3 regions of the Pseudoalteromonas sp. P1-8 genome follow, and region 2 is predicted to be linked to each of the others. Evidence: predicted binding sites of a transcription regulator. Region 2 holds the regulator's gene; each other region holds the start of a gene.

Region 1 (5,320 bases), on a different contig from region 2:
CACTTGTTGTAAACCCTGTGAGTTCGAAAAGCGTACCATCGCAACTTGACCTAGGAATGAAGTATCACCATTACTGTATGAAGCAACAATTTTACCGTCAGAACCGATATCGATACCTGATAGACGACCTACAGTCGCACCATCTTGTTCCAGTGCTTTTACTTCAAAGTTACTAGCATACTGAGTAGGAATTTTATTTGTTGTTGCTGCTTCATCACGCCAATTAATAGTGACATCATCTGGGAAGCTGGCACCATTAGAAAGTAAGTCAGATAAGCCTGCCGCAGCACCAACACCATTTGGTAACGTTAATGGGTCAAACGTAGTGTCAGTGTTTGCTACACCATCTGTATTTAGTGGTAAACCACTTGAGTCAAACTGAAAAGTCGAAATAGGCGTGTATGGCGACGTAGTTTGCTCAGTACCATCCGCAGCAAACGGTTTTTCATCTAAAGTAGCATACACTTCCCACTCATTTTCATTACCAGTAGTTGTTGAATCAGTTTTCACAAAAAAGAATTGTAAAATATGTGGCTCACCTAATGAATCATACACTGTTGTTGATGTTGAGCTGTTATATGAAGCACTTGTCTCAGGATCAAACGGCGTCACTGACGGTGAAGTTGCTCGAGAGTCTAGATTAAAAGATGAATAAACATTCGTGGTTGCACGTGGTGAACCTGATGCATCAGGAATTTGTAGTGCAGAAGATGTACTTAAGCTAACAGAAGTGGTATCACCGGTTGCTTCATCAACAGGGAAACCTTGTAGATAGTTGCCATTAGCATCGACTACAAAGTTATCTTTATTTAATTTAAACGCACCTGCTCGGGTATATGTGAAGTCTTGTGCACCTAGGTCATTCGCCATTGCGAAATAACCTTCACCAGTGATCGCTAAGTCAAGTGAGTTATTTGTGAAAGATAACGAACCTTGGTGGAATTGTTGTGCCACCATTGTTGTTCTTACACCGTCACCATTTTTTGTTTTACCAGAACTAAATACTGATGATGCGTATACATCAGCGAACTCTGCACGAGACTCTTTAAAGCCCGTAGTATTAACGTTAGCAATGTTATTTGCGGTAACGTCTAAATCTTTTTGCGCGGCTGCTAAGCCTGTTAATGCAATATTGAAGCTCATAACTCACCTCTAACCTATCTCTTAGCCTAAGCTAACCCAAACCTTTTTTACTTATGCGATTTCAGCTATATCAGTTAGCCTAACCGCACCCTCTTTTGTATTTACGATAATGCCGCTTGCGCCATTAATATTGACACTTTCAATATTCTTAAAGGTCGCCATTGGCATACTGCTGTAGTCTCCATTTACAAAGCCTTCAGCACTGATGTCATATTCACCTTCAGGTAGCACATTGCCATCATTGTCTTTACCATCCCATTCAAAACGAAGTGCACCCGCTGACTGAGAACCTAATTCAATGGTACGCACTAACTGGCCTGATGAATCCGTTATTCTTAGCGTTAAAGATTCAACAGCGGTTTCTGCAACCACCGACCCTTTAGCTAGATTTTCGCCATCAAAATCAATGGTGTCAGACTCAAGTAACGCTTGCTTACCAACAAGAGTCGAAGCCTGTAACGCAGAATTTGATGTCATTGATGCAGTGAGTGAATCAAACTTCTCGTTTAAGTTTGAAATACCTTCAGCCATGGTAAAGTTCGTCATCTGCGCAATCATTTGATCGTTATCAGCAGGATTACTCGGATCCTGAAACGACAACTGCTGTGTTAACAACGAAAAGAAATCTTCCTGAGAAAGCGTGTTGTTGTCTTCTTCAGTTGTTTGCGTACTACTTTGATTCCAACGCAAACTATCCATATAGGATGATGATGCAGAGCTGATGTCGTTACTCATAACTTATCCTCGGTTACCGTTGTCCTAACAACAGTGTTTTACTTAACATTTGCTTAGCTGCATCAGCAACTTGCACATTTGTTTGGTAAGAGCGAGAGGCAGAAATCATATTTGCCATTTCTTCTACAACATTAACGTTAGGTTTGTAGATATAACCATTTTCATCCGCACTTGGGTGGTTCGGGTTATATTCAATTTGTAGAGGTTTATCACTCTCTACAATGCCTAACACTTTAACGCCAACAGAAGAGCCCTGAGGATTGCTTTGTGATGCTGACGCTTTAGTCAACTCTGCAGCAAAAACAGGGTGGCGCGCTCGATATGTCTGATCTTGACTAGAACTAATCGTATTTGCATTCGAGATATTACTGGCTGTGGTATTTAAGCGAACATTTTGCGCACTCATACCGGTTGCTGAAATATCAAAAACATTATACAAACTCATGATTAAGCTCCTTGACTACCGAGGGCTTTTTTAAGGCCTTTAATTTTACTACTCATAAATTGCAGGCTTGCCTGATACTCTAATGAGTTCTGTACATACAAGTTTCGTTCCACTTGTATATCGACTGAGTTACCATCACCTGTATCTGCTTGATTTGGCGTACGAAACATTTCTGCGCTGCCAACAAAACGACTGCCCCCGGCAATATGTTTAGCATCGGTTCTTACCATGCTATTGCCGCCTTGTTGGTTGCTTTTTGCCGCTTTTAATGCCGAGGCAAAATCGATATCTTTCGCTTTATAGCCCGGCGTATCAGCATTAGCGATATTTGTCGCTAATAACTCAGCGCGTTGTGAACGGATCAACATCGCATGAGGATGAACACCAAATGCTTTATCAAAACTGATAGCCATAACCATCTCCAAAAAATTGACTCTGTAGTGGTTAATGCAAAAGCTAAGCCAAAAATTTAGGAGTAATTTGATTTATATAAGAGACTGAAAAATAGGTAAATTTAGCAACCTAAGGACTAGGTTGCTAAGGAGAGTTTACTTTTTCTGATAGATGATACCTGGGTTACAACGAACCATATCAAAGCTATCACTTAAGCCCGCCATTGATTCTGACGCACCTAAAAACAGGTAACCTTTCGGGTTTAAAGCTTGAGCAAATTGAGAAATGATTTTAGCTTTTACTTCTGGTGAAAAGTAAATCAACACATTACGGCAAAATATGATGTCAAACTTGCCCATTAGGGCATATGAATCGAGTAAGTTTAAATGTCTAAAGCTGACCATTTTACGTATAGGGTCAACTACCTGAGCCATTCCATTACCGCTGTCCTTGAAGAACTTTTGACGACGCTCCATCGACAAGCCACGAGCGAGCGCCAGCGAGTCATACTCAGCATTCTTGCACATATCAAGCATGGTATTAGAGATATCAGTGCCAATAATTTGCGCACCCATCTTTAATACACCTGGGTTTTTAGATTGGAACTCGGCAACAGACATGGCAATTGAGTACGGCTCTTGTCCTGATGAACTTGCCGCTGACCATATTTTTAGTGGCCTACGCACATCTTTAAGTTCAGGAAATAGTTTTGTTTTCAATAACTCAAACGGATATTGGTCACGAAACCAAAGCGTTTCATTGGTTGTCATCGCATCAACGACAGCGGCACGAAGCTGCCTCTCATGAGGGCTTAGTGTTTTACTTACCAACTGTGATAAAGATTCAACATTAAAACGCGCCATAAGCGGCGCAAGGCGGCTTTTAACTAGATAAAGTTTATTATCGCCAAGCACAATGCCACATTGTTGCTCTAAAAAAGAGCGGAATTGATCGTATTCGCTTTGTTGTAAATGCTTATTTTCCAAAGTAATACCACCTATAAATAATTAATCACAATGAACCCATTTCTTCACAGCTGTCGCTAATTCATCTGGGTTAAATTTTGCAATAAAATCATCAGCACCCACTTTTTCGATCATTGCTTGGTTAAACACCCCACTTAAAGAGGTATGCAAGATCACATGCAAAGGTGATAATTTTGGATCAGCCTTAATTTCAGCGGTTAAGGTATAACCGTCCATTTCTGGCATTTCTACATCAGATATTAATAGACCAACACGTTCAGTAATATCATTTTGACAATCGAGCTGAGCAATCTCTCTTAAACGTAAAAGTGCTTCTTTTCCGTTTTTAGCTAGTTCAGTTTGTACACCTAGAGGTTCAAGCGCACGCTTGACTTGGTTTCGAGCTACTGCAGAGTCATCAGCAATAAAAACAATACGCTCACCCAAGTCACGCTGAATCTCACCTTCACCAACTACTTCAGCACTCACTTCAGTGTTAACTGGGCAAATTTCGTTTAATATCTTTTCTACATCGAGAATTTCAACTAATTCGTTTTCAATCTCAGTGACCGCAGTTAGGTAAGAATAACGTCCGGCTCCCGAAGGCGGCGGCATTATTTTTTCCCAGTTCATATTCACGATGCGTTCAACACCACCAACTAAAAACCCTTGCACTGAACGGTTGTACTCAGCAATGATGATAAAACTGTCTTTGATATTTTCAATTGCAGGGCCACCTACAGCCATCGATAAATCAATAACAGAGATAGTTTGACCACGGATATGCGCAACACCGCGAATGTACGCATTTGATTTAGGCATGTTAGTAAGTGGTGGACATTGCAGAACCTCTCTTACTTTAAACACGTTTATACCAAAGCGTTGTCGCCCTCTGAGTTTGAATAATAGTAATTCAAGGCGGTTTTGCCCAACCAACTGAGTACGCTGGTTAACTGAGTCTAAAATGCCTGCCATTTCAATCTCCTAAAGATAAACAATCAGAGCTGGAACAATAATTGCCTTCTTTGTGTTAAAGCTACATAAGGTTACAAAGCGTCTGTTTTTTGACGCAAAATATTTATACCTTGTTTTCAACCATAAGCATAGTCGAAACAATATGAGTTTGTTAAAAAAAAGCCGAAGATACAGTGTTTTTTATTTTCTTACTAGCCTGTTGTTTACAACACAACTACAGGCAGAAGTTTATAATACCGAGCAACTTCAACAAATCGCCATCGATTTTGTTAGCGAGCAGCTCCCTGATCTGGACACCACACCTCAAATTAGTGCTTTACCATTAGATAGTCGCATTCCTGAGAGGTTATGTGAGTCACCAATTAACAAAGAGTTACCAACAGAGCCTCCTTTTAATCGGCAGGTAACTGTACAACTTAAGTGCCAAGATTTAAATAGTTGGACCCAATACGTTCACGTGCGCATTATTGAGCTCGAACCTGTGGTTGTTGTTACCACTAATTTAGCCCGTGGAGAGGTCATTCGCCCTGAACATTTACGCCTCGAAATGAAGCCAAAGCAATTTGTTAGAACGCAATATGTTCAAGATGAGGCTATACTTATTGGCAGTCGCAGTAAGCGCAATTTACGTGACGGCACACCTATTGTTATGAGCCAAGTTTGT
Region 2 (5,320 bases):
AAGTTTGTTTTGAATTAAAAAGGTATCTTCAGCGTGCATTGTTGGTGCCTAATTAAATGTCTTGTTCGCGGTGGCGGATTTTTACATTAGCATGGCTTTTGGCAAAGCTCTCACCAATTGTTTGCGCTAAGTAAACAGAGCGATGCTGGCCGCCGGTGCAACCAATAGCAATGGTCAGGTAACTGCGGTTATTACGCTCTAAATGTGGCAACCAAGTTTGCACAAAGGTTTGTATTTGCCAAGTGAACTTTTGCACTATGCTGTGGCTAGCTAGGTAATCTTTTACTGGTTGATCAAGGCCAGTTAGTGGCTTTAAATCAGGTTCCCAGTGTGGGTTAGGTAAAAAGCGTGCATCAAAAACGTAGTCAGCTTCTTTTGGAATACCATGCTTAAAGCCAAACGACATAAAAGTAATAATTAGCTTTTTATCTTTTTTACCTAAAATCTTTTCGCGAATTGATTCTGCTAACTGATGAACACTCAGATCAGTGGTATCAATCATAAAGTCAGCGCGAGTGATCAACACATCAAGCAGGATTTTTTCTTGTTTAATGGCCAGATCAAGCGGCAAAGAATCAATAGATAGTGGATGCAAGCGGCGTGTTTCTGAAAAGCGCTTGATCAGAGTTTGGTCATCACTGTCTAAATAGAATAGTGTTGGGTTTGCGAAACCTGGCAGGTACTCAAGAATATCATTAAATTCTTGCTGCTCTTTCGGTAAGTTACGTACGTCGATACTGACCGCTATTTTATCGTAGTTATCAGACACACTACGTACGAGCGAAGGCAGTAAATTAACCGGAATATTATCAACGCAATAATAGCCTAAGTCTTCAAGTACTCGTAAAGCGACCGATTTACCTGAGCCTGAGCGACCGCTGATAATTATTAATTCCATTTATGCCTCTGCTGATATGACCTGAAACAGTTGCTGATCGGTAGTAGCACTACGCAGCTGTTTACAAAATTCTTTATCTTTAAGTCTATCAGCAATTGTTGATAAGGTCTTTAGGTGAAGCTGACAGTCACCATCTGGTACGATGAGTGCCACAAAAATATCAACTGGACGATTATCAATTGCATCAAAATTAATAGGGGATTCACTCACTATCACAAATGCATGAGGCTCATCTGCGCCGCTCATTCGGCCATGTGGAATAGCAATACCTCGGCCAATGCCGGTGCTACCTAGTTTTTCTCGGTTGAGTAAAGCATCTAGGATATCTTGTTGCGATAAATGAGGAAGCTGCTGGTGGGCCAGTTCGCTGATATATTCAAGAATTCTTTTTTTGCTATTAAAAAGGACCGCAGCTTTGCTGCAGTCCTGGTTAGTAAGTGAACTTAGTTTCATAATTTAATGTCGAGCTAATTTCTCTTTGTGTTTAATGACTTGGCGATCAAGTTTATCGATCAGTGAGTCAATGGCTGCGTACATATCTTGATGTTCTGTAGAAGCGAATAATTCGCCTCCGTTTACATGTAAAGTTGCTTCTGCTTTTTGGCTTAATTTTTCTACATCTAGAATGACATGAACATTATTAATATGGTCAAAATGCCTTTCTAGTTTCGCAAACTTGGTGTTTACATAGTCTCTTAATGAATCTGTGATTTCTACATGACGACCAGTTAAATTTAGTTGCATAAGCATTTTTCCTTCTATGTAAAACGTCTAAATCAGACTCTTACGCTGATTAGACGGAGGTATTGCTAGAGACTCACGATATTTTGCAATTGTACGTCTAGCTACTTTAATTCCTTGCTCAGCCAATATATCTGCAATTTTGCTATCACTCAATGGTTTAGCTGAGTTTTCTGCAGCGACTAACTTCTTGATTAAAGCGCGTATTGCTGTAGAAGAACACTCACCACCATTTTCGGTGCTGACATGGCTTGAGAAGAAATATTTCAACTCAAAAATACCCCGTGGGGTATGCATATATTTTTGCGTTGTTACCCGTGAAATCGTCGATTCATGCATTTCGACCATTTCAGCAACATCATTTAGCACCATCGGCTTCATTGCTTCAGGGCCATGTTCAAAGAAAGCTTGTTGTTGTTGAACGATACAGTTGGTCACCTTTAATAGCGTATCGTTACGGCTTTCTAAGCTCTTAATAAACCACTTTGCTTCTTGTAAGTGAGAACGAATAAATTGGCTGTCGCTACTTGATTTAACTGAGCGAGACATAGCTGCATATTGGCTGTTCACTCTAATCTTTGGCATACAATCTGGGTTTAACTCGACTACCCAGCGACCTTTTACTTTTTTCACTGATACATCAGGTATGACGTACTCAGACTCTTCGCGTACTATGCTATCCGCAGGCTTAGGGTTTAAGCTGTGGATGAGCGTCATAACTTCTTTAAGCTCGTTTTCTTTAAGCTTAGTCTTTTTCATCAAAGTTCGATAGTCGCGACTCGCTAATAATTCGATATGCTCAGATAAAACCATTTTAGTTTCAGCTAAATATGGCGTATCGGCATCGAATTGGCGTAGCTGAATGCACAGACATTCTTGTAAACTGCGCGCGCCAATACCCACAGGATCAAATAACTGAATTCTTTTTAAGACCGCTTCGACTTCATCAAGTTCGATTTCTTCTTCATCGTTATTTTGATTAAAGCTTTCGACTATATCTTCACAGCTTACCGTTAAAATACCTGAATCATCGATAGCTTCTACAATTGCCACAGCAATCGCTTCATCAGTAGGGCTAAATGGCGTGAGCTGTAATTGCCACATTAGGTATTCGTGAAGGGTTTCGGTTGATGCACCTTGATAGATAGATTCATCTTCAGGCATTGGCCCTGACGATGTTGAAGGGGCGGCACTCATGTACTCATCCCAAGTAACATCCATGGCTAAGTCATCGCTTACGGTGTCTTTATTGAGAGCATCACTACTTTCTTGCTCGTACTCGCTAGGTGCTTCTTCGGCAGACGCGCTGACTTGCACATCGTCAGACTCCGCTTTTTGCTCATTCTTGCCGGTGCTTTCTTCATTGTAATCCGCTTCTTCCACTTCAAGTAGGGGATTACTATCAAGCGCTTCTTGAATTTCTTGCTGGAGATCCAATGTACTGAGCTGCAACAAACGAATCGCTTGTTGCAGTTGTGGAGTCATTGTAAGTTGCTGGCCCATGCGCAGCTGTAATGATTGCCTCATGTATCCCTAACAATCCTTTTAAAGTTATCGATAACTGTAAAAACACAGTTATCGATTTATTGTCATTGTTATAAGTCTAGCAGATGCTCTAGTCGCTGGCGTAATGGTTACAGCCTGAATTGCTCGCCTAGATATACATCGCGTACAGTTTGGTCTGCTAATACGTGCTCAGGTGTGCCTGATGCAATTAGCTCCCCATGAGAAACAATGTAGGCTTTTTCACAAACATCAAGGGTTTCTCGAACATTATGGTCAGTAATTAGTACACCGATACCACGATTTTTTAGGTGCTCAATAATTTTCTTTATATCTAACACTGAAATTGGATCAACACCAGCAAAAGGCTCATCTAAAAGGATAAATTTAGGATTAGCGGCTAATGCGCGAGCAATTTCTACACGGCGTCGCTCACCACCTGACAGCGCCATACCTTGGCTGTCACGAATGTGTTGAATACTAAATTCATCGAGTAAGCTATTAAGTGTTTCTTCGCGACCTGCTTTGTTTAGATCTTTACGGGTTTCTAAAATAGCCATCAAGTTTTGGTAAACCGTTAACTTTCGAAAAATTGACGATTCTTGTGGCAGATAGCCGATACCTAAGCGGGCACGATTGTGCATTGGCAAAAGGGTAATATCGTTATCATCAATGCTGATTTTACCTTTGTCGCTTGGGACTAGGCCTACAATCATATAGAAGGTGGTGGTTTTACCTGCACCATTTGGGCCAAGCAAGCCAACAATGCTGCCCGCTTCAACTTCAAGGCCGACATTTTTAACCACTTGGCGGCCTTTGTAGCTTTTAGCTAAAAGCTCTGCTTTTAATGTGCTCATGGTTGGCCTTTATTATCTTTTTTATTTTCAACAGGCACTAAAATAGTGTGTACACGATCTGTTGAGTTTTCGTCTTTTTCAGCACTGATCAGCTGCTGTGCCATATCATAGGTAATGCTTTTTGCTGTTACTTTTTGACCTGCTTGAGTAACTTCAGCTTCACCATTTAAGGTTAAGAAGCGTTTTGCAACATCATAACGAACTTCTTCGGCGCTGGCGCTCATCACGGTGCCATCAGTTTGCTTTTCTTCGAAGTAAGCAGGCTTACCTGTGGCAATAATTAACTCTACTGTACCCTCGGTGTCACCGCCGTGTGCTTCAAGGCGTTCAGCGGTAATACGACGATTACCATGCACGATCTCTACGTTACCTTCAAATATGCCAACGCCATCTTTTAGTTTACCTACTTGGCGATCTGAGCTAATGCTAATTTGAGCGCCTGTTTGCTCGGCAGCTGCGCCCGAAAAGGCAATCAATAAGCTTGGGATCAGGAGTAATTTCTTCAGTTTATTGGTCATAGTATATGGTTCGTGTATGGTTAGTTAACTCAACAATTTCGGTTTTTAAATCGGCTTTTAAGCCTTTACCGGTAATCTTTAAATTCGGTCCTGTTAGTGTCACAGGTTGCTTAGAAAACATGGTCATTTTATCAATATCGACATTAATGTTTTCTGCTTTTATATCTTCAATCATGCCGTTGTGGGTTAAGTTTTTAGCAACTACATCCCCTTCAAAAATCAGCTGATCGTTTTCATACAATGTGGCTTCTTTGGCTTTTACTTGCCAAACATGCTGGTCGCCATAAATAGTAAAAATAGGTTGCTCAAAAAAGGTAAACCCTAATTGTTGATACAACTCCATTTTAGCAGCAGCCACTTTATGACTAATTTTGCCTTGCTCATCATACGCTGTTTGCTTTAACGCCACAGCAGTGTAATCAGGTGTTGCGATGATCTCGTCTTCACTAGTTATTGTGTCTGTTGATTGGTTAAAGTACGGGTACCATAACCACACCATGCAACAAACAAAAACAATACTCAGTAAAATACGGGCTATATTCATGCGCTGGTTCCATCGCTAGTTAACGGCTTACCGTTTTCTAACATCAGTAAATCAGTTAATTCACGCACAGCTCCAAAGCCACCTGGTAATAATGTGGTGTAATGAGCCAGCTTTTTAATCAGTGGGTGTGCGTCGTTTACAGCAACAGCAAACCCTACTTTTTCCATTACTGGTAAGTCTGGACCATCATCACCAATATAGGCAATTTGTTCATCAGTCAGCCCCAGTTTATCTTTTAACTCTTGATAAGCAATCAGCT
Region 3 (5,320 bases), on a different contig from region 2:
TACCTGCCCCAAGGCTTAACCAATGTGGTAGAACTTCATGTTCTTCGCCCATCATCGGCGCCACCACAAAACCATATTGCGCCACTAAATAATCGGTTAAAAAGCCAAATGCTAGCGCCGTGCCAATCACCCCTATTAAGTAGGCAAATACCGCACGCTTGCCAAGCTCTTTACCAACCACACCAAGTGTTGCAATATTAGTTGCCGGCCCTGCCAACATAAACACTAGCACCGCCCCTGGAGACACACCACTGAGTAATAAGCCTGCCGCAATAGGTGTCGATGCAGTAGCACAAATATACATAGGAATACTGATTAAAATAACCACCAGCATCGCCAGAATGCCATTACCCCATTGGCTTAAATAAGATTCTGGTACATAAGTTTGAACTAGAGCAGCAAAAAATAAACCGATCATTAGCCAAATCATGGTGTCTTCAAGCAGCTTGTTGCAACTAAAGCTCACCGCGCGTTTCAGTTTGTTAAAACGACTTTCAACGGCTTTAGTTGACTGCTCAGTGCTGCAACAGCTTTTCTGCGAAGGTGCTGCTTTTTCAGTTGCGCAACTGTGTTGGGGCTCCTGTGTTGGTTGCGATTCCTTGCTACTACAACAACTTGTTGTTTTAGCAGGCTCAAGTTCTTGAGGTGATTGCTTACTACAACAACTTTGTGCGGGCTTAGTAGATGCCTCTTTGCTACAACAACTCGCTGTAGTCACAGGCTCAGGCTGTTTACTGCTACAACAAGATGTTGATTCTGAGTCTTTTTCATCTGATGCTGTATTTTGATGCTGATGAAGTTCACTGTCTTTCCCCACTAATACACCGGCCACAGTGGCACTGCACACGGCGGCAATAGGACGTATCACCGCCATAAATGGACCTAGTAACACATAAGATACCGAAACTGAATCGACCCCAGTTTCAGGGGTTGAAACTAAAAATGCTGTGGTAGCACTTTTTGACGCCCCTGCCCTTCTCAAACCAATGGCCGCAGGGATCACACCACATGAGCACAAGGGCATTGGGGCACCAATAAAGGCTGCTTTAACTGTGGTCCATAACCCTTCTTTGCCTAAATGCCGGTTAAGAAAGTTAGCAGGCAAATACACATTGAGAAGACCAGCTATGAATAAGCCCAACATTAACCAAGGCGCTGAAAGTAAAAACAGATGCCAAAAATTATTGAGTAAGTCCATCGATATCCTCCAGCGTCGTTAGTATTGAACAGTTTTCAGCAGGCTCTTCTCCGCCACAGCATTTATCTGCTAATAATGATAGTGAGTCATAAAAGCGAGTAAGCTCTGCAATTCGTTGTGCAACGAGATCACGTTTTTGTATCGTCATCTCTTTAACTTCATGACAAGAATGCTGATCTTTATGAAACTTAATTTGCAGTAGCTCTTTGATCTCAGCCAGACTAAAGCCAACATTCTTTGCTCTGAGAATAAACGCCATTTGTTTATAGTCATTCTCAGAATAAAAACGATATCCCACGTCTGAACGCGAACTAGGCGTTAACAAACCATGCTTTTCGTAGTACCGTAGCGTATCTGTTGAGACACCCAACTGACGGGCAAACTCACCTATTTTCATCACCGTCTCCATTGTGAAGCGTTTATTTATTATGCTCACTATAAACCTTGGAGTACACCCCAAGGTCAAGCAATAAATTAAAAAAGGAAAGCACATGAATATTACTGTCCTTGATGCAGCGACATTAGCCAACACTTCGTTAGATGCCTTAGCGCAATTAGGTAAATTAACCTGTTACGATTTAACCGCTAAAGAACAGGTTGTTGAGCGCTGCCAAGATGCCGATATCGTTATCAGTAATAAAGTGGTGATTGATCAGAACGCCATGAGCAAATTAACTAATTTAAAATTAATATGTGTTGCAGCGACAGGGACTAACAACATTGATTTAAGTGCAGCCAAAGAACATAACATCGCAGTGACAAATGTAGCGGGCTATTCAACACCGAGTGTGGTGCAACATACCTTTACTCTCATCACTAATTTACTGGGCAATACTCACAGATACATTAATGATTGCCAGCAAGGCTTATGGCAGCAAAGCCCTATGTTTTGCCGTTTAGATTACAGCTTTAATGAAATTGCCGGCAAAACACTGGCTATTGTTGGCTATGGCTCACTGGGTAAAGCCGTTGCCGATGTAGCACGCGCCTTTGGTGCCAATGTCATCATTAGTGAACGAAAAGGCCAAACGCCTCGTGAAGGTCGTGTTAGTTTCAATGATGCCCTAACCACAGCCGATATCATTAGTGTTCACTGCCCGCTTACTGATGAAACGCGCAACCAAATCGCTGCGGCAGAATTAAGCATGATGAAACCGTCAGCTATCATCATTAACACTGCTCGTGGTGGGATCATCAATGAAGCCGATTTAGCTGATGCATTAGCTAATAATATTATTGCCGGAGCCGGTGTTGATGTACTCAGTAAAGAACCCGCAGAGCAAGAAAACCCGCTGGCACTATACAAAGGTGCAAACTTATTACTTACTCCACACATTGCATGGGCGAGCCAAGAATCTATTGTGCGCTTAGTTAACGAAATTGCGTTAAATATCCAAGCATTTAATCAAGGCGAAACACGTAACAGGTTGGTCTAAACCGCAATTTATTAGTCAATAGAGCTAAGTAATTAGTAATTTATTACTTAGCTCATTGACCAAACACAACCTAAGCAATTGATTTAGTTGTGATTTACAAGTTTGGCAAGCAGTTTGCTATTAAGTGAATAACTATAAAACAATTTCTTCGGGATAAAATAACATGAAAAAAGCACTTCTTATTGCCGCGCTAACAGCTCCATTTTTAACTGGTTGTGTCATTGCTGTTTCTGACGGTGAAGCCGACACACATTGGGCTGGTAACTCTTCTAGCTGGCAAAAACAGCATAAAAATAACCGTGAAGTGATTTCTAATCTTGCATTAGATACGAGCTACCAAACTGTATTAAACAAACTAAATACACCTAACTTTACCGAGTTATTAAAGCAAGGTGATGATGTTTACCAAGTATTATTCTATGCAACGCATAGTATTCACTCTGATGGCAAGATGACTAAAGACGAGTGTACGCCACTCGTATTTAAAAATGATAAGTTAATTGGCGTGGGTGATACGATTTATAAATCACTTAGCAATGGTTAATAAATAATTTGAAACGGGTGAGTAGGCTTTGCCTACTCATGTTCATTTACTGCGATCATTCTCGATACTATCTGATCTCGTCCGGCGTCTTTAGCCTGATAAAGACCTAAATCAGCTTCTTCAAGTAAGGTTTGTTCTGCATAAACCTGACCATTTTCTGTGGTCGCAATACCGATACTAATTGTGACATGGTCGGCATTTAGCGACGCTTTGTGTGGGATGTTTAAATCATTCACCGCATTGCGCAGTTTATTTGCAAACGACATAGCTTCTTTAGCTGAAGTATTGGGTAACACCGCAGCAAACTCTTCACCACCATAACGAGCAACAAAGTCACTGCCTCGTTCACACGCTCCAACTAAGGCATGAGCAATTTGTTTTAAGCAATCATCACCTGCTCGGTGACCATAGCAATCGTTGTAACGCTTGAAGTGATCAACATCCATCAATAACACCGATAGCGGGGTTTGATCTCGACGGCAACGACGCCACTCTCGCGCTAAATTTTCATCTAAATAACGTCGGTTTGGGATCTCGGTTAGGCCATCAATTGAGGCGAGCATTTCTAGTAAGTCATTTTTTTGTTTGATCAGCAGCTGATTACGCACTCGAGCACGCACAATAGCAGCACTAAATGGTTTAGTGATGTAGTCCATCGCGCCTAATTCAAGGCCCTTCGCTTCATCATCGTGACTGGTATTGGCAGAAATGAATATTACAGGCAACATACTGGTAGTCGCGCTTTCTTTTAGCTTAGTAAGCACTTCGTAGCCGTCAATACCGGGCATTACAATATCCAAGATCAACAAATCAACAGTTTGCGTTTTTAAAAACGTCAGTGCTTTTTCGCCACTCTCAACACAAAAAACATCATAGTCTTGCTGCAATGTTTTCTCTAATACCAAGCGGTTTAACGGATCGTCATCAACAATCAGTACCTTGGCTCTTTTCAACATCAGTAGATCCTTGTTCGATGATAAATGCGATGACCTGTTTTATTTGCCATTGCAACTCATCATTTAATTGTTCGGGCAGTTCGCCATCTGCTTTAAGCCTAGCTTCACATTGCTGAGCGCACGCTGACAATCGCTTAAAACCGAGATTTCCGGCTGACCCTTTTACATTATGAACCACACGGACCAACTCATCGGTAGTTTTTAATGTAGAGATTTGTAATAACTGCTCTGCTGCCATAGTCGCAAACTTCGACAACATAGTTAATACTAACTTAGTATTGTTTGCAAACTGAGACAGTATAAAAGCTTGATCAAAAAAGACTTCTTTTGTGTTATCAAGTTCACTCATTGCTAAAAACAACTTACTAGCAACAATCGGTTTAGTTAAATGCTTATTCATACCCGCCGCGATTGAATGCTCAATATCTTCGCTTTCACTGTGTGCAGTGAGTGCGTAAATCGGCATTTGTTCTTTGGTAAATGACTGACGAATAATACGCGTTGCCTGACAACCATCCATTTCTGGCATCTGAATATCCATAAAAATGAGATCGGGCCTTAAGCTATTTGCCAGTTCAATGCCTTTTTCACCACTGTGTGCACACACAACGGTGACATCAATTTGCTCTAAAATACTTTTAATAATGCTTAAATTAAGCGGGTTATCATCCACAGCCAGCACTAACATGCCAGATAAATCAGTACTAGAAGGCAATGAAACCAGTTCTTTTTTCACAGGCTCCGCGGCTTTATCTAGCTGTAAGCAAAAGCAAAATTCACTGCCTTTACCTTTTTCGCTTTCCAGCTTAATTTCGCCTCCCATTAGCGCAACTTCGTACTTAACAATCGCTAAGCCTAAGCCAACGCCCTGATGAGAGCGCGTTAATGATTCATCACCTTGAGTAAATGCATCAAATAAGCGGCTTTGATCTGCCTTGCTAATACCAATGCCCGTGTCTTTAACAGTAAAGCAAATGAGTTGCTGCTCAGCTGACTCTTCCACCAGCATTAAGTTTAATGTCACTGTGCCTTGTTCGGTGAATTTGGCAGCGTTGGTCAGTAAATTAGCCAGTACTTGCTGCAAGCAAATTTGATCACCCACTAAGTTATCGCTAATGCTTTTATCGCATTCGACTTTAAACTCGATATCTTTATTTGCGCATAAAGGGGCTGTTATTCCCTGACA

What was found. The regulator sigma-54, encoded in region 2, starts transcription at its own class of promoters, with help from an activator protein. The targets are predictions, from matches to a motif close to GTTGGCACGNNNNTNGNNT.
Region 1: a site for sigma-54 is predicted at 2,771-2,789, ahead of flgB (flagellar basal body rod protein FlgB). Genes of this name have one in related genera too.
Region 3: a site for sigma-54 is predicted at 2,736-2,754, ahead of AN213_RS04715 (DUF3192 domain-containing protein). Genes of this name have one in related genera too.

What each region holds. Positions count from the first base shown of each region.
Region 1 is NZ_LJSO01000003.1:156,754-162,073, reverse strand. It holds gene flgE (flagellar hook protein FlgE) at 1-1,143, opposite strand, end outside; gene AN213_RS06095 (flagellar hook assembly protein FlgD) at 1,195-1,878, opposite strand; gene flgC (flagellar basal body rod protein FlgC) at 1,892-2,323, opposite strand; gene flgB (flagellar basal body rod protein FlgB) at 2,326-2,736, opposite strand; gene AN213_RS06080 (protein-glutamate O-methyltransferase CheR) at 2,872-3,702, opposite strand; gene AN213_RS06075 (chemotaxis protein) at 3,724-4,656, opposite strand; gene flgA (flagellar basal body P-ring formation chaperone FlgA) at 4,799-5,320, shown strand, end outside.
Region 2 is NZ_LJSO01000014.1:44,854-50,173, forward strand. It holds gene AN213_RS16630 (HPr family phosphocarrier protein) at 1-39, opposite strand, end outside; gene rapZ (RNase adapter RapZ) at 53-898, opposite strand; gene ptsN (PTS IIA-like nitrogen regulatory protein PtsN) at 899-1,351, opposite strand; gene hpf (ribosome hibernation promoting factor) at 1,355-1,642, opposite strand; gene AN213_RS16650 (RNA polymerase factor sigma-54) at 1,670-3,166, opposite strand; gene lptB (LPS export ABC transporter ATP-binding protein) at 3,274-3,999, opposite strand; gene lptA (lipopolysaccharide transport periplasmic protein LptA) at 3,996-4,517, opposite strand; gene lptC (LPS export ABC transporter periplasmic protein LptC) at 4,507-5,061, opposite strand; gene kdsC (3-deoxy-manno-octulosonate-8-phosphatase KdsC) at 5,058-5,320, opposite strand, start outside.
Region 3 is NZ_LJSO01000002.1:258,265-263,584, reverse strand. It holds gene AN213_RS04730 (SO_0444 family Cu/Zn efflux transporter) at 1-1,198, opposite strand, end outside; gene zntR (Zn(2+)-responsive transcriptional regulator) at 1,182-1,595, opposite strand; gene AN213_RS04720 (D-2-hydroxyacid dehydrogenase) at 1,690-2,634, shown strand; gene AN213_RS04715 (DUF3192 domain-containing protein) at 2,798-3,178, shown strand; gene AN213_RS04710 (diguanylate cyclase) at 3,211-4,134, opposite strand; gene AN213_RS04705 (response regulator) at 4,103-5,320, opposite strand, start outside.